One region of the Chromobacterium sp. FG22 genome, then DNA from elsewhere that is predicted to be linked to it. Evidence: predicted binding sites of a transcription regulator. Region 1 holds the regulator's gene; the other holds the start of a gene.

What was found. The regulator NrdR, encoded in region 1, represses ribonucleotide reductase genes. The targets are predictions, from matches to a motif close to AAANACNATATATNGTNTTT.
Region 2: ACODSD_RS07560 (ribonucleoside-diphosphate reductase subunit alpha) is a predicted target of NrdR. The motif match lies at 13,640-13,659, and genes of this name have one in related genera.

The regions. Positions count from the first base shown of each region.
Region 1 covers NZ_JBMDJX010000020.1:74,195-89,409, forward strand. Annotated here, with positions in the region: gene ACODSD_RS18100 (LysR family transcriptional regulator) at 1-905, opposite strand, end outside; gene ACODSD_RS18105 (pirin family protein) at 1,099-1,800, shown strand; gene ACODSD_RS18110 (hypothetical protein) at 2,009-2,596, opposite strand; gene glyA (serine hydroxymethyltransferase) at 2,892-4,139, shown strand; gene nrdR (transcriptional regulator NrdR) at 4,267-4,725, shown strand; gene ACODSD_RS18125 (GNAT family N-acetyltransferase) at 4,785-5,324, shown strand; gene ribD (bifunctional diaminohydroxyphosphoribosylaminopyrimidine deaminase/5-amino-6-(5-phosphoribosylamino)uracil reductase RibD) at 5,328-6,452, shown strand; gene ACODSD_RS18135 (hypothetical protein) at 6,677-7,324, shown strand; gene ACODSD_RS18140 (nuclear transport factor 2 family protein) at 7,378-7,767, opposite strand; gene ACODSD_RS18145 (carboxypeptidase M32) at 8,059-9,552, shown strand; gene ACODSD_RS18150 (alpha/beta fold hydrolase) at 9,600-10,475, opposite strand; gene ACODSD_RS18155 (MFS transporter) at 10,676-12,292, opposite strand; gene ACODSD_RS18160 (GMC family oxidoreductase) at 12,385-14,001, opposite strand; gene ACODSD_RS18165 (LysR family transcriptional regulator) at 14,164-15,087, shown strand; gene ACODSD_RS18170 (AraC family transcriptional regulator) at 15,097-15,215, shown strand, end outside.
Region 2 covers NZ_JBMDJX010000005.1:211,408-226,622, forward strand. Annotated here, with positions in the region: gene ACODSD_RS07500 (PqiB family protein) at 1-702, opposite strand, end outside; gene ACODSD_RS07505 (paraquat-inducible protein A) at 692-1,324, opposite strand; gene ACODSD_RS07510 (paraquat-inducible protein A) at 1,306-1,932, opposite strand; gene ACODSD_RS07515 (helix-hairpin-helix domain-containing protein) at 1,932-2,222, opposite strand; gene ACODSD_RS07520 (sulfite exporter TauE/SafE family protein) at 2,432-3,196, opposite strand; gene ACODSD_RS07525 (LysR family transcriptional regulator) at 3,311-4,231, shown strand; gene purL (phosphoribosylformylglycinamidine synthase) at 4,312-8,271, opposite strand; gene ACODSD_RS07535 (P-II family nitrogen regulator) at 8,420-8,758, shown strand; gene ACODSD_RS07540 (hypothetical protein) at 8,819-10,333, opposite strand; gene ACODSD_RS07545 (outer membrane protein assembly factor BamD) at 10,476-11,267, opposite strand; gene rluD (23S rRNA pseudouridine(1911/1915/1917) synthase RluD) at 11,266-12,369, shown strand; gene pgeF (peptidoglycan editing factor PgeF) at 12,359-13,114, shown strand; gene ACODSD_RS07560 (ribonucleoside-diphosphate reductase subunit alpha) at 13,766-15,215, shown strand, end outside.

The DNA.
Region 1 (15,215 bases):
GCCCACGGCGCGACGGCCAGCCGCGCCGCCAGGTAGTCGATCAAGGCCTGCACCCGCGCCGGCCGGCTGCGGCCCGGCGGCGTCAGGATGTAGAGCGCGATCGGGTCCACCTGCCAATCCATCATCACGGTTTCCAGCTCGCCGGCCTGCAAGTCCCGCCAGGCCAGAAACTCCGGCTGCAAGGCCAGGCCCAGGCCGGCGCGCAGCGCCGGCGTCAGCGCCTCGGCGTTGTTGACCCGCAGCGTCGAAGGCATTTCCAGCGCGAATTCGCCTTGCTCCGCGTGGCGGAAGCGCCAGAACTCGCCGCCGGGCGCGTTGCTGTACAACAGCGCGCGATGCGCGGACAGCTCGCGGGGATGGTTGGGCCGGCCGTGGCGCGCGAAATACGCCGGCGAGCCCACCAACAGAATGCGCACTGAGCACAGGCGGCGGGCCAGCAGGCTGGAATCGGCCAGCGAGGCGATGCGCAGCGCCAGGTCCAGGCGCTTGGCCACCAGGTCCACTTGCTCGTCGCTGAAATGGAAATCCAGCTCCACTTCCGGATGCCGCGCCATGAATTCCGGCAGCAGCGGCGCCAAATGAGACAGCCCGAAGGACATCGGCGCAGTCACCCGCACCGGCCCGCGCAAGCTGGAGGATTGCTCGGCGATGTCGGCCTCCACCGCCTCGCCTTCCGCCAGGATGCGGCTGGCCCGCTCCAGCGCGGCGTGGCCGGCCTCGGTCAAGGACAGCCGCCGCGAGCTGCGGTGCAACAGCATGGTTTTCATCCGGGCTTCCAGGCGGGAAATCGCCTTGGACACCGTGGCCTGGGACAGCGTCAGCTCCGCGGCGGCGCGCGCGAAGGAGCCGCATTCCGCCACCTTGGCGAAAATCGCCCAGGCTTCCAGATCGGGCAGTCGTTTCATGGCTAGAGCAGGGGCTGAGTGGATGGATTCCAATTTTAGCGTTTAAAAAGCGCTATATCGCATTGATTGCATCAAAAATGGAAAGAATGTTATTCGATCCCTCGGCTTATCAGCCCCTGGCCCGCTGCGTATAGTGGCTGCATCGGACGCGTCGCCGCGCAGGCGGCGCCTCGCCACAATATCGGAGGACCATATGATCGAGCATCGTCCCTTCGCCGCCTTGGGCGGCGCCCATCATGGCTGGCTGGACGCCAAGCACCATTTCTCCTTTGCCGAATACCACGACCCGGCGCGCATGCACTGGGGCGCGCTGCGAGTGTGGAACGACGACGTCATCGCGCCGGGCACCGGCTTCCCGCCGCATCCGCACGCGGACATGGAAATCGTCACCTATGTCCGCGAAGGCGCGATCAGCCACCGCGACAATCTGGGCAACCAGGGTCGCACCGAGGCCGGCGACGTGCAAGTGATGAGTGCCGGCCGCGGCATCGTGCATTCCGAATACAATCTGGAAGCCGTCGACACCCGCATCTTCCAGATCTGGATCATGCCGGAGCGGCGCGGCGGGGACCCGTCCTGGGGCAGCAAGCCCTTTCCCAAGGCGGACCGCTCCGGCGCCTTCGTCGCGCTGGCCAGCGGCATGGACGGCGACGATCAGGCCTTGCCCATCCGCGCCGATGCCCGCGTGTTGGGCGCCACCCTCAAAGCCGGCGAAAGCGCGGACTATCCGCTGGGCGCGGAGCGCCGCGGCTACCTGGTGTTGGCCCGCGGCCGGGCGGAAGTCAACGGCGTGGCGCTGCAAGCCCGCGACGGTGCGGCGATTAAGGATGAAGCGCTGTTGCGCATCGTCGCCAGCGAAGACGCCGAGCTGATTCTGGTGGATAGCCGAGAGTGAGGGAATGAAAGACAAAGCGCCGGGTGTCCGGCGCTTTTTTCAAACCACGCGCAGTTTGCGCGTTGGCGGTTTCTTCGATGATGGTGGGTTGGATTCCACCTTGACTACAGTTCCTTTGGAACAAGCCTCACCGAGATCATGGCTTAGCTTAGCCAAGCTGTGGGCGGTGCTCTGGGACACATAGACCCGCTTCTTGGCATTGGGTGATTTAACGCTGTTTTTCATAGCCGATATACCCCGTATCCTCAAGCCCCGCGTTGTGGATGGCGCTAAAACCCAGTTCTTGTATGAGCAGGTGATTACAGTGACAAACTCTATCATAGAACCTGCCAAGCCCCGGAGCCGGCTTGTAAAAGTACTGCCTTGTTTCAGATACAAGCCGACTATGGTAGACAACAATTTCAAGTAAATGTTGCCCAAAACTGAAAATTTGGCGGGGGTTGTCCAGGCGCCATGAGGCCGGCTCGTAGATATGGTCGCGGCTGATAGCGTCGGCTCGCATGAACTTTACCAACCGGCTTGTGCGCATATCGGGTTCAAAGTCATGCGCCCAAGTCCGGATAAAGTCACGTACCTCCTGCTCATCGTCTCCAGGCACTTCTCCCGCCAGGCTGGCAAAATACATTAGGTAGCGGTAGGCGCTAAAAACAAATGGCACGACTTCGAAGAAGCCATCGGCATGATGGGCTAAGGGGACACGGTAGATATTCCCCACCCACGCGGAGCGCTGATCCGGCGTGGGCGCACCTGCGAACCACTCCGTGGGCATGGCTTGGTTTTGCTCCAGCCAAAACATTCATCTTTCTCCACTGAGACGAACCATTGGAAGAGGGCGCTTGCCACAAGAGTGAGATGCAAGCAAGGTCGTAGCCCTTGCAAAGCGATCCATGGGCGCTTGGCATTGTTGCTTTATCCAATGCTGGGCTGCAAATCGCTGTGGCTTTGTCCCTTTACCGGTGGGGTGTGGGGGCGATGGAAGTGGCGCGCAGGGGCTTGTCGTTGCCTCTCGCAATTGCTTCACGTTAAGGATTTCGCTCCGGCATTTCGTGTAGAATGCCCGCATCGTTAACCCTTTGATGGATGAGTCAAAGATGTTCGCTGCTGACCAGACGATTGCCAAATTCGACCCCGAACTCGCCGCCGCCATTGCGGCCGAGTGTCAACGCCAGGAAGATCACATCGAGTTGATCGCCTCGGAAAACTACACCAGCCCCGCGGTGATGGAAGCCCAGGGCTCCCAACTGACCAATAAGTACGCCGAAGGCTACCCGGGCAAGCGCTTCTACGGCGGTTGCGAACACGTGGACGTGGTGGAACAGCTCGCCATCGACCGCGTCAAGCAGCTGTTCGGCGCGGAATACGCCAACGTGCAGCCGCACTCCGGCAGCCAGGCCAACCAGGCGGTGTACTTCTCCATCCTGAAGCCGGGCGACACCGTGATGGGCATGAACCTGGGCCACGGCGGTCACCTGACCCACGGCTCCCCGGCCAACCTGTCCGGCAAGATGTTCAACATCGTCGCCTACGGTCTGAACGACAAGGAAGAAATCGACTACGACGACATGGAACGCGTAGCGATGGAAACCAAGCCCAAGCTGATCATCGGCGGCGCTTCCGCTTACGCGCTGCGTTTCGATTTCGAGCGCATGGGTCAGATCGCCAAGAAATGCGGCGCTTACTTCATGGTGGACATGGCGCATTACGCCGGTCTGATCGCCGCCGGCGTTTACCCGAACCCGGTGCCGTTCGCCGACTTCGTGACCTCGACCACCCACAAGACCCTGCGCGGTCCGCGCGGCGGCATCATCCTGGCCAAGGCCGAGTTCGAGAAGAGCATCAACAGCAATGTGTTCCCGACCCTGCAAGGCGGCCCGCTGGAGCACGTGATCGCCGCCAAGGCCGTGGCCTTCAAGGAAGCGCTGCTGCCCGAGTTCAAGGTGTATCAGGAACAAGTGCTGAAGAACGCCTCCATCATGGCCAAGACCCTGGGCGAGCGCGGCGTGCGCATCGTATCCGGCCGCACCGAGAGCCATGTGTTCCTGGTGGACCTGCGCGCCAAGGGCCTGACCGGCAAGGCGGCCGACGCGCTGCTGGGCCGCGCCCACATCACCGTGAACAAGAACGCGATTCCGAACGACCCGGAAACCCCGTTCGTGACCTCCGGCATCCGCATCGGCTCCCCGGCCATCACCACCCGCGGCTTCAAGGAAGCCGAAGCCATCCAGGTGGCCAATCTGGTGGCGGACGTGCTGGACAACCCGAACGACGACGCGCTGATCGCCCGCGTGGCCGAGCAAGCCACCGCGCTGTGCCATCGTTTCCCGGTGTACTCCAAATAAGCCAAGCTGGTCTCGGCCGCTGAAAGACGCCCCCAGGGGCGTCTTTTTCATGGGCGGGCGATAGCGGCATTAACTTGACTGCGCATTGCTGATAACATCCCTACATTGGAACCCTTAGGATTAAGTCATGAAATGCGCGTTCTGCGGCAATGCCGATACTCAGGTAATCGACTCCCGCGTCAGTGAGGACGGCAGCAGCATCCGGCGGCGGCGGCGCTGCCCGGTGTGCGAGAAGCGTTTCACGACCTTTGAAACCGCCGACGTGCGCATGCCGCAGGTGGTGAAAACCGCCGGCCACCGTTCGGAATTCGACATCGAGAAAGTGCGCACCAGCTTCCTGCGCGCGCTGCACAAGCGCCCGGTGCCCACCGCCTTGGTGGACGAAGCGATAGACCGCATCTGTCACAAGCTGCTGCAATTGGGCGAGCGCGAAGTCTCCAGCCGCGAGATCGGCGAAATGGTGATGAACGAACTGGCGCGCCTGGACAAAGTGGCTTATGTGCGTTTCGCCTCGGTGTACCGCAGCTTTCAGGATGTGTCCGAGTTTTCCGACGCCATCAAGGAAATCCAGAAGTCTTCGCATTGACCGACCGGCGGGCGGCTGGAGTAGACTGCTCTATTCTTCCGTCATCGCGGGTGCCCTCCATGGTAGAACCCCTGCCTTCCAATGTTTCGCTGCGCGCGCCGGAGCTGTCCGACGCGCCGGCGCTGTTCGCGCTGATCAACGCCAACCGCGACGCGCTGCGGCCGTGGATGCCGTGGGAGCCGCTGACCCGCTCCGAGGCGGACTCCCGCGCTTTTCTGGAATCCGCTGCCGTCGGCCGCCAGATCGGCAAGGCCTATACTTGGCTGGTATTGCGCGACGGCGCGCTGGCCGGCGTTTGCGATCTGCACGCCATCGACGATTTGAACCGCCACGCCTTCGTCGGCTATTGGCTGGACCGCCGCCAGGTGGGGCAGGGCGTGATGCAGGCGGCGCTGCGCCTGTTGCTGGCCGAAGCCTTCGGCCCCTTGGGCCTGCACCGGGTGGCGATAGACGCGGCGGCGGACAATCATCGCAGTTGCGCGGTGGCGGAGCGGCTGGGCTTCCGCTACGAAGGCGTGCTGCGCGAGTACTTGTTGTTGCAGGGCCGCTATTGCGACGCTAGGCAGTACAGCCTGCTGGCTCAAGAATGGAAGCAATGAATCATGAATTATTCCGCCGATGACCATCGTCACATGCAGCGCGCGTTGCGGCTGGCCGCCGCGGCCACCCGCCGCGCCGCGCCCAATCCGGGCGTGGGCTGCGTGCTGGTGCGCGACGGTGCGGTGATCGGCGAGGGCGCCACCCTGGAAGTGGGCGGCGATCACGCGGAAATCCAGGCGATCAAGGACTGTCTGGCGCGAGGCCTGTCCCCTCGCGGCGCCACCGCCTACGTCACACTGGAGCCGTGCAGCCACCACGGCCGCACCCCGCCGTGCGCGCGGCGTCTGATCGACGAGGGCGTGGCCCGGGTGGCCGCGGCGATGGTGGACCCCTACCATGAAGTGGCCGGCCGCGGCCTGGCCATGCTGCGCGCCGCCGGCATCGCCGCCGACGCCGGGCTGATGGAAGCCGAGGCGCGGCAAGTGCATCGCGGTTTTCTGTCGCGCGTCGAGCGCGGCCGCCCCTGGGTCACGCTCAAGGCCGCCGCCACGCTGGACGGCAAGACCGCCTTGCTCAACGGCCGCAGCCAATGGATCACCGGCCCGGAGGCGCGGCGCGATGTGCATCGTCTGCGCGCGGAACACTGCGCGGTGCTCACCGGCAGCGGCACCGTGCTGGCCGACGATCCGCAACTGACGGTGCGGGAAGTCCCCTGCGAGCGCCAGCCGCTGCGGGTGGTGCTGGACAGCGATCTGCGCACGCGGCCGGAACAGCGCATCTATCAGGACGGCGCCACCTTGCTGGCCACCTGCGATCACGAGGCTGCGCGTTTGGAGCCCTACCGCGCCGGCGCGGAGCTGCTGACCCTGCCGCGGCTGGCCGACGGCCATGCCGATCTGCCGGCTTTGCTGGCGGCCTTGGCGCAACGCGGCGTCAATATGCTGATGGTGGAAGCGGGCGCCGGCCTCAACGGCGCGCTGTTGCGCGCCGGGCTGGTGGACGAGATCGTGCTCTACCTGGCGCCGTCGCTGGCCGGCGACGCCGCGCGCGGTCTGTTCGCCTGGCCGCCGCTGGAAGACCTGGCCGACAAGCAGCGGTTGAGCATACGCGACGCGCGCATGGTGGGCGCGGATTTGCGCCTGAGCCTGACGCCGGTCTTGGCGGCTGCTCAAGGTCCCGCGAACTAGGGCGAGACAAGGCGAGGATGGCCTCCGCGCTTGGGAAAATGACCGCGTCGCCGCGAATCCCGTCTGGAGTCTGCAACATTTCTGTCCGAAAATAAGAGCAGTTCGCCCGCTGTGCGCATGACGCGTGACGGCGGGCGCGAACGCACGCTCAGGACGGGCCGCCAAGAACGGCTCGCTTTCGCATTCGGGGCAGTCGCGGCATCCGGGAGGGCTGGGGAAAGGGCATGAGCGATTTGAAGGCGGCGCTGGAAGCTTATATGCGATTGTTGGCGCGTCAGGGCGCGCCGGCTCAGGTGATCGACGAGAGGCGTCGCATTCTGGAACTGCTGCTGCCCTGGCTGGACGGCGTCGAGCGCAACGCGGAAGGCTTCCGCGGTCCTTGCGAACGCCTGCTGCAGGCCTGCTCGCCGGACGAGCAGGTGCTGGCGCTGACCTGTACCCGCGAGTTCTATTACTTCTGGCTGGGCGATACCAAGAAAGTGGTGGAGATCACCGCGCGCAGCGGTTTTTCGGTGCGCAATGTGCGGGTGTGGCTGGAGACGGATTGGGAAGGGCTGCTGACGCGGATGGAGCGCGACGGCTTCTCCCGCTTCCCGCCGTCGCTGGGCTTGTACTTGGGCAAGCTGTTCGAGGACGGCATGTCCGAGCCGGACATCCATCTGCGCGAGCGCCTGCTCAAATCCCTGCTCTATCTATTGGACGGCCAGCCCATCCAGGGCGACAGCTTCCGCATGATGGTGGACGCGGTGTTATTGCATTTGCGCGAGGCGGAGCTGAAAAACACCTTTCTGTTGCTGGTGCGCGAGTACTTCTATTACTGGCACCAATTCCCGCAAGCCCAGGCGCGCAATGCCGGCCAGCCGGCGGCTTGAGGCGGACCGACGGGCCCGCTATTTCATCCCCCGACGCTTCCGTTCCCGCAGCCTCAAGCCGGCTGCGCGGCTTCCAGCCTGGCCCGGCCCGGCAAGCCCGCGCGCCAGGCCGGCGGCGCTTCGGCGCTGGCCCAGTATTCCTCGATCTGGCTGATCAGCCCGTGTTCCAGCGTGAACAGGGAATTGGCGAAGAAGCGCGCCTCGCCGTGGTCCACCTGCGCCACCACGTGCCAGCGGCCGTCGGTCAGCAGATTGTCCTGCAGCAGGCGTATGCTCCAGCCCTCCGGATAAACGCGGTTGACGTGGACGATGGCGTCCGCGCCGCGGAAGCACTCGCCGCTGCAGTGCCACAGCATCACGGCGTCGTCGCGCAGCAGGCGGCGCGCGCGTTCCCAGTCGCGGTCCTGGTAGGCGAGAAAGAGTTGGGCGGCGATGGATGGCATGATTTTACCTCATGCTAGTCATGGAGTATTGATAATGTACAAAATCAAAATCCTTGTCAATACGCGGCTTTGGCGGATTTTGGGGCGGAAGTTGTCAGATCAAATAGTCTGATGGCATCATGCTTTGACAAGTGGAGCGTGTTTACGATCTCGCGAGCTGGGGCGAGACCAGGCGTTGCGGCTGAGAAAGCGGAAGGAGTAGCGCTAGATGAGCATTCTGCAGCGGTTCTCAACGCCGTATCGCCGACGCGCAGCAGATCGTAAATCGGTTCTTTATAGAGAGGAGACAAGATGACGCACACATCCGCCTACCAGGCTTTAACCCACACTTTCGCCCGCCTGCACCGCTTTAGCCACCTCGGCGCCATCGCCGGCTGGGACCAGGCGGCGATGATGCCGAGCAAGGGCAACGACGCCCGCGCCGCCGCGCTGGCGGAGCTGGGGGTGCTGACCCACGGCATCATCACCGCGCCGCAGCTGAAGGAGCAGCTGGACGCGGCGGAGCAGGAAAACCTGGACGAGCTGCAACGCGCCAATCTGCGCGAGATGCGCCGCGAATGGGCGCAGGCCAATCTGCTGCCGGCGGAGCTGGTGGAAGCCAAGACCCTGGCCGGCGCGCGCTGCGAGCACGCCTGGCGCAGCCAGCGCCCGGCCAATGACTGGAAGGGCTTTCTGGAAAACCTGCGCGAGGTGGTCAAACTGTCGCGCGAGGAGGGCCGCTTGCTGGCCGAGGCCAGCGGCGGCAGCCGTTACGACGCGCTGATGGACAAGTACGAGCCGGGGATGAAGAGCGCGGAGATCGAGCGCATTTTCACCGAGGTGAAGTCCTGGCTGCCGGGCCTGATCGAACGCGCGCGCGCCAAGCAGGCGTCGGAAACGGTGATCGAGCCGGTGGGGCCGTTCGCGGTGGCGCAGCAGCGCGCCTTGGGCGTGGAGGCGATGAAGCTGCTGCGCTTCGACTTCGACGGCGGCCGGCTGGATGTCAGCAGCCACCCCTTCTGCGGCGGGGTGCCGGAAGACGTGCGCATCACCACCCGCTACCGCGACGATGACTTCGTCCAGAGCCTGATGGGCATTGTTCACGAAACCGGCCACGCCCGTTACGAGCAGAACCTGCCCAAGGACTGGCTGGAGCAGCCGCTGGGCCGCGCGCGTTCCATGGGTATTCATGAGAGCCAGAGTCTGTCCTTCGAGATGCAGCTGGGCCGCAGCCCGGCCTTCCTGCAGTTGATCGCGCCGCTGATCCGCAGCCATTTCGGCGAGCAGCCGGCGTTTACACTGGAAAATCTGCAAGGCCTGTATAGCCGGGTGCAGCCGGGTTACATCCGCGTGGACGCCGACGAGTTGTGCTATCCGGCGCATGTGATCCTGCGTTTCGAAATCGAGCGCGCGCTGATGGACGGCGAGATCGAGGCCGAGGACATCCCGGCGCTGTGGGACGAGAAGATGATGGCCTATCTGGGCGTGGACACCCGCGGTAATTACACCAACGGCTGCATGCAGGACATCCACTGGACCGACGGCGGCTTCGGCTATTTCCCCAGCTACACGCTGGGCGCGATGTACGCGGCGCAGTATTTCGCCAGCCTGCGCCGCGCCGAGCCGGAGCTGGACGCGCAGGTGGCGGCCGGCAACCTGGAGCCCATCTTCAATTGGCTGAACACCCATATCTGGAGCCAGGGCAGCCGCTGGAGCACGGACGAACTGGTGCGGCGCGCCACCGGCGAAACGCTGAACCCGGCGCATTTCAAGGCGCACCTGGAGCGGCGTTATCTAGGCGTTTGAGTTTGTGGAAGGCAGATGAAAAGCGCGGCTTGGCCGCGCTTTTTTCATTAGGATTGGCTGAAAAACGCGTGGACCGCCACGGCCAGCGCTTCCGGCTGCTCCCATTGCAGCATGTGGCCGGCGTCGGCAATCACGGTTTCCTGGAGTTGGGCGAAACAGGCGCGCCGCTGCGTCATGCTGGCGGCCACGCTCTTGGCCAGCGGGTGGTCGTCGGTGTCGCCGCCCAGCGCCCACAGCACCGGCGCGCTGATGCGCTGCCAGCAAGCCATCGCTTCTTCCAGTCGGTACAGCACCGGGTTGACCATTTTGTGGCGCGGATCGGCGCGGTAGTAGAGGCCGTTGTCGCGCTGGCGGGTCAGTTCGCGCGCCAGCCATTGGGCGCGCTCCGGCGTCAGCCTGGGGTTGCGTTCCAATAGTTTGGCGGCCACGGCGTCCAGCGACTGTAAATCGCCGAACTCCGGCGCGGCGCGGGTTTCGCGCAGCCAGCGCGCATAGCGGCCCGGCGCTTCCGCCGGCTTGGTGGCGGCCAGGCCGAAGCCTTCGGCCAGCACCAGCTTTTCTATGCGTTCGGGGCGGATGCCGGCGTAGATGCCGGCAATCATAGCGCCCATGCTGTGGCCCAGCAGCTTGACCGGCTGTTGCGGCGACAGCGCGTCCAGCAGCGCGTCGAGATCGGCCAGGTAGTCGGGGAAGTAGTAGCTGCCGTCGTTCCAGTCGCTGTCGCCAAAGCCGCGCCAGTCCGGCGCCGCCACTTGCCAGCCGTCCGGCAGCGCATCCACCAGGAATTGGAAGGTGGCCGAACTGTCCATCCAGCCGTGCAGCAGCACCAAGAGCGGCGCGTCGCGCGGGCCCCAGCGACGCAGATGATGGCGGTGGCGGTTGAGGGTCAGGGTTTCGGACTGGCTGAGGCGTTGAATCGGCATGGCGGCGCGAGCGGTGGGATGAAAGCCCCAGTCTACCCAGAAACACGGCGAACCGGGAGGTTCGCCGTGCGGATGGGAAGGGCGCTTAGAGTCGCTAACAAAACCGCGCAGCGTACCTGAGCCAAGGCGCGCCGACACAGGCAGTACAAATAGTACGACAAGGAGGCGCAACGCAGGGTCAGGGGTTTTGTTAGCGAGTCTTATTGATGGATGTCGGCCTTATGAGTCTCCTTCAAGCCCAACAGGCAGACGATGAAGCTGACGCTGTAGACGATGACCGGATACCACAGACCGTAGAGGATGTCGCCGGTGTAGACCACCAGCGAGAAGGCCACGGTGGGGAACAGGCCGCCTATCCAGCCGTTGCCGATGTGGTAGGGCAGCGACATCGAGGTGTAGCGGATGCGAGTGGGGAACAATTCCACCATGGTGGCGGCCAGCGGGCCGTAGACCATGGCGGCGATCAGGCTGAGCAGCACCAGCACCGCCACCACCATCGGGTAGTTGATCTTGTCCGGGTCGGCCTTGTCCGGATAGCCGGCCTGCTTCAGCGCGGCCAGCAGCGCTGCCTTGTCGAAGCCGGTCAGCGTTTGTTCGCCCACCTTGATCTGGGTTTCGCCGCCGGCGGGCGCCGCCTGGCGCTGGTAGGGCACGCCGTTCTTGGCCAGCAGGGCCTTGGCCTGGTCGCAGCTGCTGCTGAGCTTGGCCTTGCCCACCGGATCGAACTGGAAGCGGCAGCTGGCCGGGTCCACCACCACCACCACCGGCGCCTGGCGCGCGGCGTTGGCGATGTCCGGGCTGGCATAGGCGGTCAGCCATTTGAAGGCGGGAAAGGTCAGCAAGGCCGCCAGCAGCAGGCCGGTCAGCATCACCGGCTTGCGGCCGATGCGGTCGGACAGATAGCCGAAGTACAGGAATAGCGGCGCGGCGATCAGCAGCGACATCACCAGCAGCTGGGTGGCGATCTGCGAATCGACCTTGAGGATCTGGGTGAGGAAGAACAGCGAGTAGAACTGCGCGCAATAGAAGGTGACCGCCTGGCCGCCGTTGATGCCGAACAGCGCGGTGAGCACGATGCGCAGGTTCTTCCAGTTGGTGAAGGATTCGGTCAGCGGCGCTTTGGAATGCTTGCCTTCGGCTTTCATTTTCAGAAAGGCCGGCGATTCGTGCATGGACAGCCGGATCCAGGTGGAGATGGCCAGCAGCGCCAGCGACAGCAGGAAGGGCAGGCGCCAGCCCCAGTCGTCGAAAGCCGGGCCGGTGAGTTTGCGGCAGGCCAGGATCACCAGCAGCGACAGCAGCAGGCCGGCGGTGGCGGTGACCTGGATCCAGCTGGTGTAGGCGCCGCGCTTGTGATCCGGCGCGTGTTCGGCCACGTAGATGGCCGCGCCGCCGTATTCGCCGCCTATCGCCAGGCCCTGCAGCATGCGCAGCACCACCAGCAGGATGGGCGCGGCGATGCCTATGCTGGCGTAGCCGGGCAGCAGGCCCACCAGGAAGGTGGACACGCCCATGATCAGGATGGTGGCGAGGAAGGTGTATTTGCGGCCTATCATATCGCCCAGCCGGCCGAACAGCAGCGCGCCGAAGGGGCGTACCAGGAAGCCGGCGGCGAAGGTCATCAAGGCGAAGATGAAGGCGGTGGTTTCATTGACGCCGGCGAAGAACTGCTTGCTGATCACCGCCGCCAACGCGCCGTACAGGAAAAAATCGTACCACTCGAAAACGGTGCCCAGCGACGAGGCGAAGATCACTTTGCGCTCGGAGCCGCTGATCGTGTGTCCCGCCGTGGCGGCGGGCGTCAGGGTGCTGCTCATGGTGCTGTCTCCTCTTGGTGTGGCTTTGCGACAAGTTGTGGGGCGGGAAGTGGGCTTCCTCTGTTTGGGTGGATTCCGATGTCGCGCGGCGCTCAGTCCGGCGCGGCGCGGTCTTGCAAAATCATGCGGGCGGCTTTTTCCGCGATCATCAGCGTGGGCGAGTTGGTATTGCCCGAGGTGATGGCGGGCATGATGGAGGCGTCCGCCACTCTTAGTCCGGATAGTCCGTGAACGCGCAGTCTGGCATCGACCACCGCCTCGGTATCCTGTCCCATTTTGCAGGTGCCGACCGGATGAAAGATGGTGGTGCCGATGCGGCCGGCGGCGGCGGCCAGCTCCGCATCGCTCTGGGCGGCGAGGCCGGGCAGGTATTCTTCCGGACGGTAGCGCGCCAGCGCCGGCGCGGCGACGATGCGCCGGGTCAGCCGCAGCGCGGCCACCGCGACGGCGCGGTCCCGTGGGTGGCTGAGGTAGTTGGGCTGAATCAGCGGCGCGGCGTCCAGGCCGGCGCCGCCAATGGCGACCCGGCCGCGGCTGAGCGGACGCAGGTCGCACACCGAGGCGGTGAAGGCGGGGAAGGGGTGCAGCGGCTCGCCGAAGCGTTCCAGCGACAGCGGCTGCACATGGTATTCCAGGTTGGCGCGCGTCTGTTCCGGCCCGGATGCGGCAAACGCGCCTAGCTGGCTGGGCGCCATCGCCAGCGGGCCGCTGCGCCGCCACAGGTATTCCCAGCCCATGGCCAGCTTGCCGCTCCAGCTATTGGCCAGCTGGTTCAGCGTGCGCGCGCCGCTGACCTTGAATACCATGCGCAGTTGCAGATGGTCTTGCAGATTGGCGCCGACGCCCGGCAGCGCATGGCGCACGGCGACGCCGTGCTCTTGCAGCAGCGCGACCGGGCCGATGCCGCTGCGCTGCAACAAAAGCGGGGAGCCGACGGCGCCAGCGGCCAGGATGATTTCGCCGCGGCAGCGCGCCTGCCAGCGTTGCCGCTGTTGCAGGAATGCAATACCGGCAGCGCGGCCGTCCTCCAGCAGCAGGGTTTCCGCCTCGGCATGGGTCAGCACGGTGAGGTTGGGGCGCTGGCGCACCGGGCGCAAAAAAGCCTTGGCGGTGTTCCAGCGCAGGCCGCCGCGCTGATTGACTTCGAAATAGCCGCAGCCGGCGTTGTCGCCGCCGTTGAAATCGTCCACCGGGGCGATGCCGCTCTGCTCCGCGGCGTCGCGGAAGGCGTCCAGGATCGCCCAGGACAGCCGCTGCCGTTCCACCCGCCATTCGCCGCCGTGGCCGTGCTGGGCGCGGGCGCTGTCGAAGTGGTCTTCCATGCGCAGGAAGTCCGGCAGCACCTCGTCCCAGCTCCAGCCGGGGCAGCCCTGGGCCGCCCAGCCGTTGTAGTCCGCGGCCTGGCCGCGCATATAGATCATGCCGTTGATCGAGGAGCAGCCGCCCAGCACCTTGCCGCGCGGGTAGTTGAGGCTGCGTCCGCCCAGGCCGGCCTCGGGCGCGGTGCGCAGGCACCAGTCGGTGCGCGGATTGCCGATGCAGTAGAGATAGCCGACCGGGATGTGTATCCACGGATAGTTGTCCTCGCCGCCGGCTTCCAGCAACAGCACGCGGTGTCGCGGATTGGCCGACAGGCGGTTGGCCAGCAGGCAGCCGGCGCTGCCCGCGCCGACGATGATGTAGTCGAATGTGTCCGCCAATGCCTGCATGCCGCGCTTTCCTATGACGTCTGTATCGCCACCATATAAGATCAAGCCGGGCCGGCCTGGGAATAGCCAGAGTGGAACAACAGCTGTTAGTTTTCTAACAGCCGCGCAATTGAAGCCTGTCATATTTGTGTGCAAGCGCACCATAAACACGGGGAGGGCTTGATGTTCGACTGGAACGACATCCGTTATTTTCTGGCCTTGCAGCGCAGCGGCAAGCTGCTGGCGGCGGCCCGGCAGCTGCGCACCACGCATGCGACGGTGGCCCGGCATATCGAACAGTTGGAGCGGCAGCTGGGCCAGCCGCTGTTCGTGCAGCAGCCGGACGGTTATCAACTGACCGCGGCCGGCCGGCAGTTACTGCCCCTGGCCGAGCAATTGGAAAACACCGCGTCGCGGATGCAGGACGAGGCGCGGGTGGGCCATGTGGAGGTGGCCGGTCTGGTGCGGCTGGGCGCGCCGGAGGGCTTGGGCTCGCTGTTTCTGGCGCGGCACCTGCCGCGGCTGACGGAGCGTTACCCGGCGCTGGAGATCGATCTGGTGTCGGTGCCGCGCTTTGTCAGCATCACCAACCGCGAGGTGGACATCGCCATCGCGCTGGAGCGGCCGCAGGCCAATATGGTGGTGACGCGCAAGCTGACCGATTACTGCCTGGGCCTGTACGCGACGCCGGCCTATCTGGACGCGCATGCGCCCATCCGCGAGCGCGAGGACCTGGCCGGGCATCCCATCGTCGGCTATGTCGACGATCTGCTGTTCTCGCGCGAACTGATGTTCCATCGCGGCCTGTGCCGCAACCCCTTGATCCCTCTGCGCTGCACCAGCGTGGTGGGCCAGCAGCAGGCGGCGCTGGCCGACGGCGGCATCGCGGTATTGCCGTATTATCTGACCTACGACGACGCGCGGCTGCGCCAGTTGTTGCCGGAACTGCGCATCATCCGCTCTTACTGGATCAGCGGCCGCAGCGACATCCGCCGCACGCTGCGCTACCGCGTGGTGTGGGACTACGTGGTGGAGCTGTGCCAGCGCATGCAATGGTTGCTGCTGCAACAGCCAACTCAGCAAAACGAATCAATCGATGCGGGATAAGCTCACTTCATGAGAACGCTCTATCGCAACGGCGGCCCGGATTCGCCGTATTTGTGGCGGATGCTGCGGGTGCTGGACTATCTGTGGCGCCATCTGGATGGGCCGGTGCCGCTGGAAAGATTGGCGGA
Region 2 (15,215 bases), on a different contig from region 1:
GGCGTGCCAGAAGCGGCTGTTGACGGTGACGAAGTGATCATAAGGCGCGTTGATGAACACTGACAGCTTCACCGCGCTGCCGGCCGGGTCCAGCTCGTAGCCCACCACCTGGCCCACCGGCACGCGGCGGAAATACACCGGCGAGCCGGCGTTGAGCGAGCCCAGATTGTCGGAGCGCAGCACGAACATCTTGCCCGGTAGGTCTGCGTTGATGATGGGCGGCACTTCCAGGCCCTTGAACTCGGTGCGGCGCTCCTTGCTCTTGCCCACGTCCATGCCGATGTAGGAACCGCCCAGCACCGTGCCCAGACCGGACACGCTGCCGCCGGAAATGCGCGGCCGCACCACCCAGAAACGGCTGTCCGCCACCAGGTAATCGTCCACGTTCTTGCTCAGCTCCGCGGTGACCAGGATGGACTGGCGGTCCGAACTCACCGACACCGCCTTCACCTCGCCGATCTCCACGTCCTTGTACTTGATCCGGGTTTTGCCCGCCTCCAGCCCTTCCGCGTTCTGGAAGGCGATGGTGATGGTGGGCCCGCGCGACAAGACCGCGCTCACCGCCAACCAGCCGCCTATCACCGCCGCCACCACCGGAATCAGCCACACCAGCGACGGCGACCAGCGCCGCCGCTTCACCGGCACCGCGGCCGGCAAGTCCTCGCCGGCTGCGGCCGGTTTTTCGGGTTGATCACTGCTCATCGTCTTCCTTTACCTGATCCCAGATCAACCTGGGATCGAAACTCATCGCCGCCACCATGGTCAGCACCACCACCGTGCCGAAGGCGATCGCCCCCGGCCCGGCCTTGATCGACGCCAGCGACTGCCATTGCACCAGCGCCACCATCAGGGCCACCACGTAAATGTCCAACATCGACCACGGGCCGATCACCTCCACCACCCGATACAGCCGCGTCCGTTGCCGCGGCGCCCAGCCGGAACCCAGCTGCACCGTCACCAGCAAGAGCAGCAAGGCCAAAATCTTCAACAGCGGCACCAGCACGCTGGCGGTGAACACCACCAGCGCCAGCGGCCAGGAGCCGGATTTCCACAAATACACCACCCCGCTCATGATGGTGTCGTTCTGCATGCCCATGATGGTGGAGGTTTCCATGATAGGCAGCAGATTGGCGGGCAGATAGGCCACCATCGCCGCCAGCAGCAAGGCCCAGCTGCGCTGCAGGCTGTGCGGCTTGCGCGAGTGCAGCGCGGCGTGGCAGCGCGGGCAGGATTGGGCGCCTTCTCCGGCCCGGCACAGCAGCCCGCAGCCGTGGCACAGCCACAGGCCGGACTGCGCGGCGGTTTTCACGCGGTAGTCCGACATTGCTGACAACGCTCCCACAAGTCTTCCGGATTGAAACGACTGGCGCTGGCCGCCATCAACACGATCAAGGCGAACAAGGCCATCAGGCCCACGCCCACGTGCACGGTGGCCAGGCTGACCAGTTTGACCAGGGACACCAGGATGCCCAGCAAAAACACTTCCACCATGCACCACGGGCGGGTCAGTATCTTCAGCCGCATCAGCCAGGGAAAGCCGCGCGGCACATGGCCGAAGGCCAGCGGCAGCCGCACATAGAGCATGCTGCCCAGCTCCAGCGACGGCATCACGATGCCGGTGAACATCACCAGCATCGCCACCGACAACATGCCCTGACGCTCCAGCGCCACCACCGTCTGCCACAAGGTGGCCGCGCTGCGGGCTCCGGCGGCCTCCAGGGTCACCACCGGATAGACGTTGGCCAGCAGAAAGGCGATCACCCCGGTCAGCAGCAGCGCCAGCTCGGCGTCCTGCCGCTGCGCGCCGTAACGGCGCACCAAAGCGCCGCAGCGCGGGCAGCACGCCCGGCCCTCCCCCTTCAACGCCACCCGCATCAGCAGATCGCAATCGTGGCAGGCGGTCAGCTTGGAATCGGCGTCCGGCCGCGTCATCAGTAGCCGCCTTTCGCCTTGCGCTCGGCGGTGAAGCTCCACCACGGCCGCGCCTCGTCGCTGTCCATGTAATGGACCACCGACATCAGCGTATCCAGCACGCACGGGTCCTGCCGGGTTCCGGTCAGTTCGCACAAACGGTGGTACAGCCGCAAAGGCTCGGCACCGCGCAATTGGCGCGGCTCTTCGATGCCGAGCAGGCGCAGGTCCTCGGCCAGGCTGGGGCCGATATTGGGCAGCTCGCGCAAATGCCGCGCCCGCGCCGCGGGCGGACAACGTGATGGATGCATAAACTCTCAGCACAGATGGCGACAACCCGCATCATAAAGGAGGCCGCGCCAGAGTTCAAAAGCCGGCCCGGCCCGGAGGCCGTTCAACATCCCGAGAATTAGGCGAGACAAGGAGGGAGGAAAGGAAGAAACGGAAGGGAGGCGGCAAATGCGCCTTGCGCAACGGCGCCCGCCGCGCCCGGTCCAGCACGGCGGACTTGAACAGACGCTCAGCCGTGGAAAATGTCCCAGCCCAGCTTGAGGATCAAGGTGCTGGTCAACAGCAGGAACAGCACCCGCACAAAGCCGGTGCCCTTCTTCATCGCCACCCAGGTGCCCACCGTCGCGCCGGCCATATTGCACACCGCCATCGGCAGCGCGTACTGAAACAGCACATGACCGGCGGGGATGAAGAACAGCAGCGCCGCGCAGTTGGTGGTCAGGTTCACCACCTTGGCCGAGGCCGAGGCGTGCAGAAAATCGAAAGCGAAAAAGCGGATGAACAAAAACATCAGAAAGCTGCCGGTGCCGGGGCCGAACAGGCCGTCGTAAAAACCGATGGCGCCGCCGATGGCCATGCCTATCGCCATTTCGCGCCGGCCTATCGCCACCGGCTTGTGCAGGGAGCCGAAGTCCTTCTTCCACAAGGTGTACACCGCCATCACCACCAGGAGCGCCAACACCAGGGGGCGCAGCACGGCCTTGTCGATCAGGCTGACCGTGGCCGCGCCGGCGATGGACATGAAGAAGGCCGCCACCGCCGCCGGCAACACCAAGCGCCACGGCACCTTGACCCGCTTCAGATAGGAACGCGCGGCGGACAAGGTGCCCATGGCCGCCGCCAGCTTATTGGTGCCGAACACCGTGGCCGGCGCCAGATTGGGCAAGGCGCTGAACAAGGCCGGAATCTGAATCAGGCCGCCGCCGCCCACCGCCGCGTCCACCAGGCCGGCGGCGAAGGCAATCACGCACAAAAAACTCAAGGTCAACAGCATCCACTTCTCCCGGCTCCGCGCCGCTTACAGTTAGGACAAGATTCTATGCCTTGCCAGCCAAGCGTGCTTGCAATACCGTATTGCGAAAATCGCAATCAGAATGCCGGGGCCGGGATGAAATCATTATGGGAATTGCGCGTGTTCTGCGCGGTGGTGGAAAGAAAAAGCTTTGTCGCCGCCGCGCGCCAGCTGGGCACATCGCCCAGCAGCGCCACACGCGCGGTGCAGACGCTGGAAGAAGCGCTGGGCGGCAGCCTGCTGGCGCGCTCGCAAAAACAGGTCAATCTAACCCTGGCCGGCGAAAGCTATTACGCCGCGGCGCGCAAGATGCTGGACCTGCAGGAAGAAGCCGAGGACGAGCTGGCGGCCTTGAGCGAGGCGCCGCGCGGCCTGCTGCGCTTTTCCGCGCCGGAGGCGATGAGCCACGCGCTCTTGCCGCCGGTGCTGACCCGCATGGCCGACGCCAACCCGGAGCTGCGCTTCGACGTGCTGTACAGCGACACCATACTGGACCCGATACGCGAGAAGCTGGACTTCAGCATCCGCGGCGCCTTCCCCGCCTCCAGCGAGCTGATCGGCTACCCGCTGTGGGATTACCAGCGCCACCTCTACGCCAGCCCGGCCTATGTCGAGCGCCACGGCGCGCCGCAAACGCCGGAACAACTGCCGGAGCACCGGGTGCTGATCCACTCCGCGCCGCGCGTGCTGAAAGCCTGGAACTTCGTGTCCGCCGGCCACCAGCTCAGCCTCAATCTGACGCCCTGGCACCGCGTCAGCTCCGGCAGCGCCGTGCTCCACGCCGTGCTGGCCGGCCTGGGCATCGCCCGCCTGGGCGATTGGCTGGCCGAGCCGCTGGTCCGCGCCGGCCAGCTGCTGCGGCTGTGCCCGGATTACCGCATCGTCTCCAGCCACGGCGACAATCCGCAGATGCACGCCGTCTTCGCCAACCGCCGCATTCCGCGCAAAGCCCGGCTATTGCTGGAGGAGGTGCGCGCGGCCGCCCGCGACGCCGGCTACGGGCTTAAAGCGCGCTGAACCATAAAAAAACGGAAGCCAAAGCTTCCGTTTCGATCGTGCTCACCATGGGCCGGAACACCGGCCCGCCATGGCCCCGCTCAACCCACCCAGCGGCGGGCGGCGGCGAACATCCGGTACCAAGCGCCGTTCTCGCCCCAATCCGCCGGGTGCCAGCTGTTCTGCACCGTGCGGAACACCCGTTCCGGGTGCGGCATCATGATGGTGAAGCGGCCGTCGGCCGTGGTCACCCCGGTGATGCCCGCCGGCGAGCCGTTGGGGTTCAGCGGATAGGTCTGGGTGGCGCGGCCGTCGAAATCGACATAGCGCAACGCCGTCAGCGCCTGCTCCTGCGCGCCCGGCGCGAACACCGCGCGACCCTCGCCGTGGCTGACCACCACCGGCAGCTGGCTGCCCACCATATCGCCCAGGAAGATGGACGGCGAGGCCGTCACCTCCACCATGGCGAAGCGCGCCTCGAACTGCTCGGAAGCGTTGCGGTGGAACTTGGGCCAGTGTTCGGCGCCCGGGATGATGGACGACAGATTGGACATCATCTGGCAGCCGTTGCACACGCCCAGCGCGAAAGTGTCGCCGCGGCCGAAGAAGGCCTCGAACTGATCGCGGGCGCGCGGATTGAACAGAATGCTCTTGGCCCAGCCTTCGCCGGCGCCCAGCACGTCGCCGTAGCTGAAGCCGCCGCAGGCGGCCAGGCCCTTGAAGTCCGCCAGCGACACGCGGCCGCTGATGACGTCGCTCATATGCACGTCCACGGTGTCGAAACCGGCGCGGTCGAAAGCGGCCGCCATCTCCAACTGGCCGTTGACGCCCTGCTCGCGCAGCACCGCCAGGCGCGGGCGCGCGCCGCCGGCGACGAAGGGCGCCGCCGGATCGGCGTGCACGTCGAAGCTCAGCTTGGCGCTCAGGCCCGGCGCTTTCGGGCTGGAACGCAGCAGGTGTTCGCTGTCGGCGCAGGCCGGATTGTCGCGCAGGCGCTGCATGCGGGCGCTGGTCTCGGACCATTCGCGGTGCAGATCGGAACGGCTCTCGTTGAACAACTCCACGCCGCGGTGCTTGATCACCAGGCGGTCCTTGTTGTTCACGCGGCCAATCACGAACAGCTCGCGGCCGATGCCGGCCTTCATGAAGCGCGAAATCACTTCCGGCGTGTCGGATTTCTTCACCTGCAACACCGCGCCCAACTCTTCATTGAACAGCACCCGCATCAGGCGGCCATGGGTGGCGGCTTCCTGAGTGGGCTGCACGAAGTCGTCGATGATGCGCTGGGTGTTCTTGCGCTCGATCACCAGTTCCTGCAGATCGATGGTGACGCCGATATGGCCGGCGAACATCATTTCCGACAAGGTCACGAACAGGCCGCCGTCGGAGCGGTCGTGATAGGCCAGCAACATATCGTCGCGCAACAGCGTCTGCACGGTGTTGAAGAAGGCCGCCAACTGGTGCGGGCTTTCCACGTCCGGCGCCTTGCCTTCCATCGCCTTCCATACCTGGCCGTAGATGGAACCGCCCAGACGGCAGCGGCCGTAGCCCAGATCGATCAGGATCAGATCGGTATCCTTGTCCTCTTTCAGCTCCGGCGTGGCGGTTTTGCGCACGTCTTCCACCGGGGAGAAAGCGGAAATGATCAGCGACAGCGGCGCGGTCACGGCTTTCTTCTCGCCGGCCTCTTCCCACACCGTCTTCATCGACAAGGAATCCTTGCCCACCGGGATGCTGATGCCCAGGTCCTGGCTCAGCTTGGACACCGCGTCCACCGTACGGTACAGGCGCGCTTCCTCGCCCGGGTGGCCGGCGGCGGCCATCCAGTTGGCGGACAGCTTGACGTTGCCCAGGTGGCCGACAAAAGAGGCGGCGATATTGGTCAGCGCCTCGCCTATCGCCATGCGGCCGGAGGCCGGCGCGTCGAACAACGCGGTGGGCGTGCGTTCGCCCATCGCCATCGCTTCGCCGCGGTAGGTGTTGAAACCCATGGTGGTGACGGCCACGTCCGCCACCGGCACCTGCCAGCGGCCCACCATCTGATCGCGCGCGGTCATGCCGCCCACGGTGCGGTCGCCGATGGTGATCAGGAAGGATTTGTCCGCCACCGTCGGGTTGCGCAGCACGCGCAGCGCGGTTTCCTTCAATTCAAAACGCGAGGCGTCGAAGATGGCCAGATCGCGTTCGCGAGTGGCTACGTCGCGGGTCATCCGCGGCGGCTTGCCCAGCAACACCTCCAGCGGCATGTCCACCGGCTTGTTGTCGAAGTGATCGTCGCGCACTTGCAGATGGCCGTCGTCGGTGGCCACGCCCAGCACCGCGAACGGGCAGCGCTCGCGTTCGCACAGCGCGGTGAAGCGTTCCAGATCCTGCGGCAGCACCGCCATCACATAGCGCTCCTGCGACTCGTTGGACCAGATCTGCATCGGCGTCATGCCCTTTTCTTCCAGGTGCACTTTACGCAAATGGAAGACGGCGCCGCGGCCGGCGTCGTTCACCAGCTCCGGGAAGGCGTTGGACAGGCCGCCGGCGCCCACGTCGTGAATCGACACGATGGGGTTGGCGTCGCCCATCTGCCAGCAACGGTCGATCACCTCCTGGCAACGGCGTTCGATTTCCGGGTTGCCGCGCTGTACCGAGTCGAAGTCCAGGTCCGCGCTATTGGCGCCGGTGTCCATGGACGAAGCCGCGCCGCCGCCCAGGCCGATCAACAGGCTGGGGCCGCCCAGCTGAATCAGCAGCGCGCCTTCCGGAATCTCGTTCTTGTGGATTTGCTGCTGCTGGATATTGCCCAGGCCGCCGGCGATCATGATCGGCTTGTGATAGCCGCGCATCTCGCCCTCCACCGCTTCTTCGAAGGTGCGGAAATAGCCGGTCAGATTGGGACGGCCGAACTCATTATTGAACGCCGCGCCGCCGATAGGACCTTCCAGCATGATCTGCAAGGCGGAGGCGATGCGCTCCGGCTTGCCGTATTGCGCCGCTACGTCGCTGTAACGTTCCCACGGCTGCACAAAGCCGGGGATGTTCAGATTGGATACGGTGAAACCGGTCATGCCGGCCTTGGGACGCGAGCCGCGGCCGGTGGCGCCCTCGTCGCGGATTTCGCCGCCGTTGCCGGTGGACGCGCCGGCGAACGGCGAAATCGCCGTCGGGTGGTTATGGGTTTCCACCTTCATCAGAATATCGGTGGGCTCGCTGTGGTAAGCGTAGCCGTGGCCTTCCGGCTGCGGATAGAAGCGCTCGATGAAAGCGCCTTCAATCACCGAGGCGTTGTCCTTGTACGCCACCAGCGTGCCTTGCGGATTGGCGTCGTGGGTGTCCCGGATCATGCGGAACAGCGACTTTTCCTGCTCCTCGCCGTCGATGATGAATTTGGCGTTGAAAATCTTGTGGCGGCAGTGCTCGGAGTTGGCCTGCGCGAACATCATCAATTCCACGTCGGTGGGATTGCGGCGCATCTTGGTGAAGTTTTCCACCAGATATTCCACTTCGTCCTCGGACAGGGCCAGGCCCAGATCGGCGTTGGCCGCCTCCAGCGCCGCGCGGCCGCCGGCGAGGATGTCCACGCTGCTCATCGGCTGCGGATCTTGATGGACAAACAGGCGGGCGGCGTCGTCCAGCGAGGCCAACACCGTTTCCGTCATCCTATCGTGCAAGAGGCCCGTCAAAATATGACGAGCCTCTTCATTTAAAGATTGTTGCGCGGACTTAACCCAGAAGGCGGTGCCGCGTTCGATGCGGTAAATCCCTCCCAGCCCGCAGTGCTGGGCGATATCGGTGGCCTTGGAGGCCCAGGGCGACAAAGTGCCCAATCGCGGCGTCACCAGAAACAGTTCGCCATCCGGCTGGCCAGCCAGCGGCGCTTCGCCGTAACTCAGCAACTTGCCCAAGGTGGCCTGCTCTTCCAGCGTCAGTTCGGTTTCGCTTTCGGCGAAATGCCAGAATTCGGCACTGATGCTGAGGTCCGGCAGCCCGGCTTCGGCGGCTGCGGCAAGCAGTTTTTCAAGACGGAACGGCGACAGCGCAACGCCGCCACGGAGCTTGGTAAGGTAAGACATTAGACACCCGCGACAAGTATCAGGAAAGCGCGTCATAATACAGCAATTCACTGTTTGTTTTAAGCGGCTAATTGCCCGGATGTCCGTCGCTTAATAAAATAATCCGCATTTAGACAGCATTTCTTCTCATCAGCAAGGAGCTTCCAGCATGAAAAAGGTTGAAGCCGTGATCAAGCCGTTCAAACTGGACGAGGTGCGCGAGGCCCTGTCCGAGCTGGGCATCAACGGCCTGACCGTCACCGAAGTCAAGGGCTTTGGCCGCCAGAAGGGCCATACCGAGCTCTATCGCGGCGCCGAATACGTGGTGGACTTTTTACCCAAGGTGAAAGTGGAAGTGATCCTGCCGGACGACCTGGTGGAGCGCGCCATCGAAACCATCGTCGCCACCGCCCGCACCGGCAAGATAGGCGACGGCAAGATCTTCGTCACCCCGGTGGAGCAAGTGGTGCGCATCCGCACCGGCGAAACCAACGAACAGGCGATTTAAGCCCACCGGCAAGCGCCGGAACCCGTTCTCCAAGGCCCCGCTTCCGCGGGGCCTTGTCATTTAATCCAAAGGCCCGAACAGGCAGGTATGCGTATCCTGCCCCGCGGCCACCACCTTGCCGTCCCCGGACATGACGATGTGGCTGCTGCTCCGCTCCTCGCCCGGGCAGAACAGGCGCTGCGTCTTGGGCGCGCCAAAATGCCAGCGCAAAGTGGCGTAGCCGCCCTGCTCCGGCTGGGTGGAGATGCCCGCCACCACGCGGCCGTCCTGACTATAAGCGGTCAGCGTCAGATCGCCGATCACCGGCGAGAACGGCGCCAGCTTGCCGTTTTCCAAGCGCAGCGGGTGCTCTCCGTCCGTAGCGGACGCGCTCAGCCATACGCGGCGGCCATCCTCGGAAACCGAACGCAAGAACATCCCCAGGCTCTCCTTGCGGGTTTCCGCGCGCACCGCCGCCTCCAGATCCGCCTCGCCCTCCGGCGAGATTTGCACGAAGGCGCGCCTATGGTCGTTTTCCCGGTCAAAGGACACAAAAACCGTGCGCCCGTCCGCGGACAAGCCCTCCAACACCGACTTGGCGCGGATCACGCTGACGCTCTCGCCCGCGCGCCAACGCACGGCGTCGCTTTCCGTGAAGATCTTCCCGTCTGCGCCGCTCATGCCGGCCCAGGCCAACACCTGAGCGTCGCGCTGCGCGTCATCCATCTTGCCTTCCGCCTCGACCGGCCACGGCAAGGACTCGCGCCGGCTTGGCTTGCCCTCGTCCGAGTTCCAGACAAAGCCGTGCCACATGCCGGTGTCGGCATGCTTGAAGTAGCCGGCCACATCGCCGCGCCCCAGATGGACGCCGGAAACATGCAGCTGAGTCGCCACGCCATCGCTCATCAGCGGGCTTTCATTCATGAAATCTTGCATGCGCCGCATCCGCCGCAGCGTGTCCAGATCGCCGCGCAGGGCGATGCCGGCCGTTACGGCCCCATCCGCGCTCAGCGCCAGCGGCAGGCTCATGGGCTCCGGCAACAAGCTGAAGCCCTTGCCCTCCACCCATTGGAAGCCGCGCGGCATGGCTCCTTCGTCGCTCAGCAGCCAGCCAATCACCGTGCGGCCGTCGGCGCTGATGTCGGTGACGCCGGACAGCCAGGCCTGGCCGGCAGGCACCAGCGTTTCCAACGTCCCGCCGCGCCGCCAGCGCACCGCCTCCAGCTTGCCGTCCCGGCCGCTTCCAAAAGCCAAGGTCAGGCCGTCTCGCGACATCGCCACATAGCTGGCGGTGAAATAGCCGCCCTTGGGTAAAGGCAGGGCCGCCTCCATTCCCCCCTGACGCAAGCTCAGGCCATTGGCCGAACGCAGCGCCCACAGCTCATGCCAGGGAAAACGCAGCTTGAGCACGTCGATCAAACCCATGGCGGAATCGTTCAGTTCGCCGCCGCCGGCGCTCAGCAGCTGCGCCGAGCCATCGTAGGACAGCTTTTCCGGGTAACGCGCTTTCAATAGGACGAAGTCTGATTTTGCGGCGGCGGCAAGCGGCGCGCACAAGACGGCCAGCGCCAATAGGGAGGCGAAGGTTTTGGACATGGCTAATTATGATTATCAGCTTAAAGGGCGAAACCATATCATCCCGCAGGCATTGCCCTCAAACCCTTGCCCCGCTGCGCCTGCGCGACATCAAACAAAAAGCCCCCGGATTCCGGGGGCTTTCAAACCATTTAAGGTCGGCTTACTTCCACAGCTTCCACCACGGCATGTCCTCGATGGACCAGCCTTCTTTCAGGTATTCGCTATTGGGGTAGTTCAGCGCCAACACGCGCTTGGCGTCGTCGCGCAGCTGCGGCATGGACAGCTTGTCGTAAGCCGCCACCATGATGCCCAACGCCTCTTCCGGATACTTGGTGTTGGCGTAACTCTTCACCACGCCCTGGGCGCGGTTGGCCGCCGCCAGGTAAGCGCCGCGCTTCATGTAATAACGGGCCACGTGCATCTCGTTGCCGCCCAGCGCGTCCAGCAGCCGCTCCATCTTCTTGGAGGCGTCTTCCTTGTAAATGCTGTTGGGGAAGCGCGTCACCAGCTCGCGGAAGGCCGCGAAAGCCTCGCGCGCGGCGCGCGGATCGCGCTCGCTCATGTCCTGACCGGCCCATTTGGCCAGCAGCCCGGAATCATCGTTGTAAAACACCAAGCCTTTCAGATAATAGATGTAGTCCAGGTTTGGATGGGTGGGATGAAGCTTGATAAAACGGTCGGCGGAGGCGATGGCCTGCTCCGGCTCATTATCCTTGTAATGGGTGTAAGCCAGGTCCATCTGCGCCTGCTGGGCGTAGCGCCCGTAAGGGAAACGCGCTTCCAGCGTTTCGTAGAGCTTGACAGCGCGGGTATAATTGCCGCTGTTCAACTCATCATGCGCTTCCGAATACAGCTTTTCCACGGTCCAGCCGCGAGTCTCATCGTAGGTTTCCGTGGTTGCACAACCGGCAAGCCCCATCACCAACATTGCAGCGACAACGTATCTTTTCATGACTGATCCTTACTTTGACCCGGACGATTATAGCGACATCTCGGAAAACGAGGTATCCGCTACACAACAACTTGATGTTCCGCTGTCGCTGTGCGGCGAACGGCTGGACGCCGCGCTGGCGAAATTGATGCCGGAATACTCGCGCAGCCGGCTGACGCAATGGATCAAGGACGGCCATGTGCTGTTGGACGGCAAACCCGCCGCGCCCAAGACCAAAGTGCTGGGCGGCGAAAAGCTGGACGTCACCCTGATGCGCAGCAACGAGGAGATGGCCTTCCAGGCGGAAGCCATGGACCTGCCCATCATCTTTGAAGACGATCATATCCTGGTGATCAACAAACCGGCCGGTTTGGTGGTCCACCCCGCCTCCGGCAACTGGAGCGGCACCCTGCTCAACGGCCTGCTCCACCATTGCCCGGCGCTGGCCCAGGTGCCGCGCGCCGGCATTGTGCACCGTCTGGACAAAGACACGAGCGGCCTGATGGTGGTGGCCAAGACGCTGCCGGCCCAGACCGAGCTGGTGCGCCAGTTGCAGGCGCGCACCGTCAAGCGCATCTACCGCGCCATCGCCGACGGCAACGTGCCGTTTGACGGCACCATAGAAACCCAGATGGGCCGCGATCCGCACAACCGCCTGAAAATGGCCGTGCTGAAGTTTGGCGGCAAACAGGCCATCACCCATGTGCGGGTGCTGGAACGCTTCGCCAGCCACTCCTACATTGAATGCAAGCTGGAAACCGGCCGCACCCACCAGATCCGCGTGCATATGCGCGAGGCCAACCACCCGCTGGCCGGCGATCCGGTCTACGGCAACCTGCGCCACAAGATGGACGAAGGCGTGGCCGCCGTGGTGAAGACGCTGGGCCGCCAGGCGCTGCACGCTTACTCCCTGACCCTGGTGCACCCGGCCAGCGGCGAGGAGCGCAACTGGAAAGCCCCGCTGCCGAACGACCTGCGCCACCTGCTGGACGTGTTGCGCGGAGACGGCGACACCGCCGACGCCGCGCCGCTGCCGCAGTTGCAGGACGAGCCGGAAGACGAGGACTGGGACGAAGAGGACGATGAAGACGACGGCGACGTGGAGGTGATCTATGTCCGCTGAACGGCCCGCCGAACAAGCGCCGGACTGGCTGGAGGCCGGCTGGCCGGCGCCGCCCAATGTGCGCACCCTGATCACCACCCGCAACGGCGGCGTCAGCGCCGCGCCCTTCCACAGCCTGAACCTGGGCCAGCACGTGGGCGACGACCCGGCCGCCGTGGCCGCCAACCGCGCGCTGCTGCGCCAGCAACTGCCGGCGGAGCCGGCCTGGCTGAACCAGGTGCACGGCGTGACGGTGCTGAACGCGGCCGAGGTGGGCGCCCAGCCGCCGGACGCCGACGCCAGCTTCAGCCGCCAAAGCGGCGCGGTGTGCGCGGTGATGACCGCGGACTGCCTGCCGCTCCTGCTGTGCAATAGCGAAGGCACGGTGGTGGCCGCCGCCCACGCCGGCTGGCGCGGGCTGTGCGAGGGCGTGATAGAAGCCGCCGTGGCCGCCTGCCAGGAACGCCCGGCGCGGCTGATGGCCTGGCTGGGCCCCGCCATCGGCCCGGACGCCTTTGAAGTGGGCGCGGAAGTGCGCGCCGCCTTCATGGAACACGACCCCGCCGCCGCTGCCGCCTTCAGCGATATCGGCGACGGCAAATTCCTGGCCGACATCTACGCGCTGGCGCGTCAGCGCCTGAACGCCGCCGGCGTGGAGCAGATCTACGGCGGCGAAGAATGCACGGTGATAGACCGCGCGCGCTTCTTCTCCTACCGCCGTGACGGCCAGACCGGCCGCATGGCCAGCCTGATCTGGCTGGAGTAAGAACCTGTTTACGATCTAAGAGCGTGTTTACGATCTCGCGAGCAAGAGCGAGACAAGGCGAAAACGGCTGAGAAAGTGGAGTGTACATACGGTACATGAGCATTTCGAATCCGGTTTCAACGCCGTATCGCCGACGCGCAGCAGATCGTAAACAGGTTCTAAGCCACCCTCCCCACAGCCCCGCCGCCCACGGGGCTTTTTATTGACCGCGCGGTCGGACAGGCCAAAAACCCAACACACCAATTACGCACCAATTTCCGCCCGTGCGACGCCGTCCGCGCCCTGATGCAAATCCACAACATCTAGTGGCCCGCGCCGCCCTCCCCGCTGCGGCTTGTTTCAGCAAGGTTTCCTGCCTACAGAGTGAAATGTGTCGGCCGGCCAAAAAAAAATCTCAAGCCCCGCAAAGCCAACAACCACGGGCTTTCGCCCCTCGTCCACGCCAAAACAGCCATTAAATCTTCCGCTGTCAAGACTTGTACTGCCCCATACTCAACACTAGAATTTGGGTGTTCCGCGAGCTACAAACAATACATATTGTGTTTACCCACAGCTCGCGCACAGCTTTTCAACAGATTTGTCCACAGCCGGCCTGCCCCTCGGGAAACGCAGCAACGGAAGGACGCAACCACCCACCTTATCGAGGGCTACATGCAATTGACCACCTTTGAAGGGCAGACCGCCGCAGAACTCGGCCGCGCAGCCGCGCCCAAGGCCGATTTCAGCCAGTACAAAACCATCCGTCGCAACGGTGCGGTGGTGCCGTTCGAGCCCGTCAAGATCTCCATCGCCATGACCAAAGCCTTCCTGGCCATCATGGGCCATCAAGGCGCCACCTCCGCCAGCCTGCGCGAAAAAGTCGCCCAGCTGAGCGAACAAGTGGCCAGCGCCCTGATGCGCCGCAAGCCGGAAGGCGGCGCCATCCACATTGAAGACATCCAGGACCAAGTGGAACTGTCTCTGATGCGCTTTGGCGAGCATGATGTAGCCCGCGCCTACGTGCTGTACCGCGAACAGCGCGCCCAAGAGCGCGCCGCCCGCGGCGAAGCGCTGACCCAGGTGCAGATCAATGTGGTGCGCAAAGACGGCCGCAAGCTGCCGCTGGACATCGCCCGCCTGCGCGCCACCATCGAATCCGCCAGCCAGAACCTGGCCGGCATCGATATCGACGCCATCCTGAGCGAAACCCTGAAGAACATCTACGACGGCGTCAGCGAAGACGAAGTCAACAAATCCGCCATCCTGGCCGCCCGCTCCATGATTGAGCAGGACCCGGCTTACGATTACGTGACCGCCCGCCTGCTGCTGAACAACATCCGCCTGGAAATCCTGGGCGAAGCCGTCAGCCAGGAAGAAATGGCCAAGCAGTACGCGCTGTACTTCCCCACCTTCATCAAGAACGGCATCGACGCCGAACTGCTGGATGAAAAACTGGGCGAATACGACCTGAAAAAAATGGGCGCCGCGCTGGACGCCAACCGCGACCTGAAGTTTGGCTACCTGGGCCTGCAAACCCTGTTTGACCGCTACTTCCTGCACGTGGACGGCAACCGCATCGAAATGCCGCAGGCCTTCTACATGCGCGTGGCCATGGGCCTGGCGCTGAACGAAGTGAACCGCGAAGAGCGCGCCATCGAGTTCTACAACGTGCTCTCCAGCTTCGACTTCATGTCGTCCACCCCCACCCTGTTCAACTCCGGCACCCGTCGCAGCCAGCTGTCCAGCTGCTACCTGACCACCATTGCCGACGACCTGGACGGCATCTACGAAGGCATCAAGGAAAACGCCCTGCTGTCCAAGTTTGCCGGCGGCCTGGGCAATGACTGGACCTCCGTGCGCGCCATGGGCTCCCACATCAAGGGCACCAACGGCAAATCCCAAGGCGTGGTGCCGTTCCTGAAAGTGGTCAACGACACCGCCGTGGCGGTGAACCAGGGCGGCAAGCGCAAAGGCGCCGTCTGCGCCTACCTGGAAACCTGGCACGCGGACATTGAAGAATTCCTGGAGCTGCGCAAGAACACCGGCGACGACCGCCGCCGCACCCACGACATGAACACCGCCAACTGGATTCCGGACCTGTTCATGAAGCGCGTGATGGAAG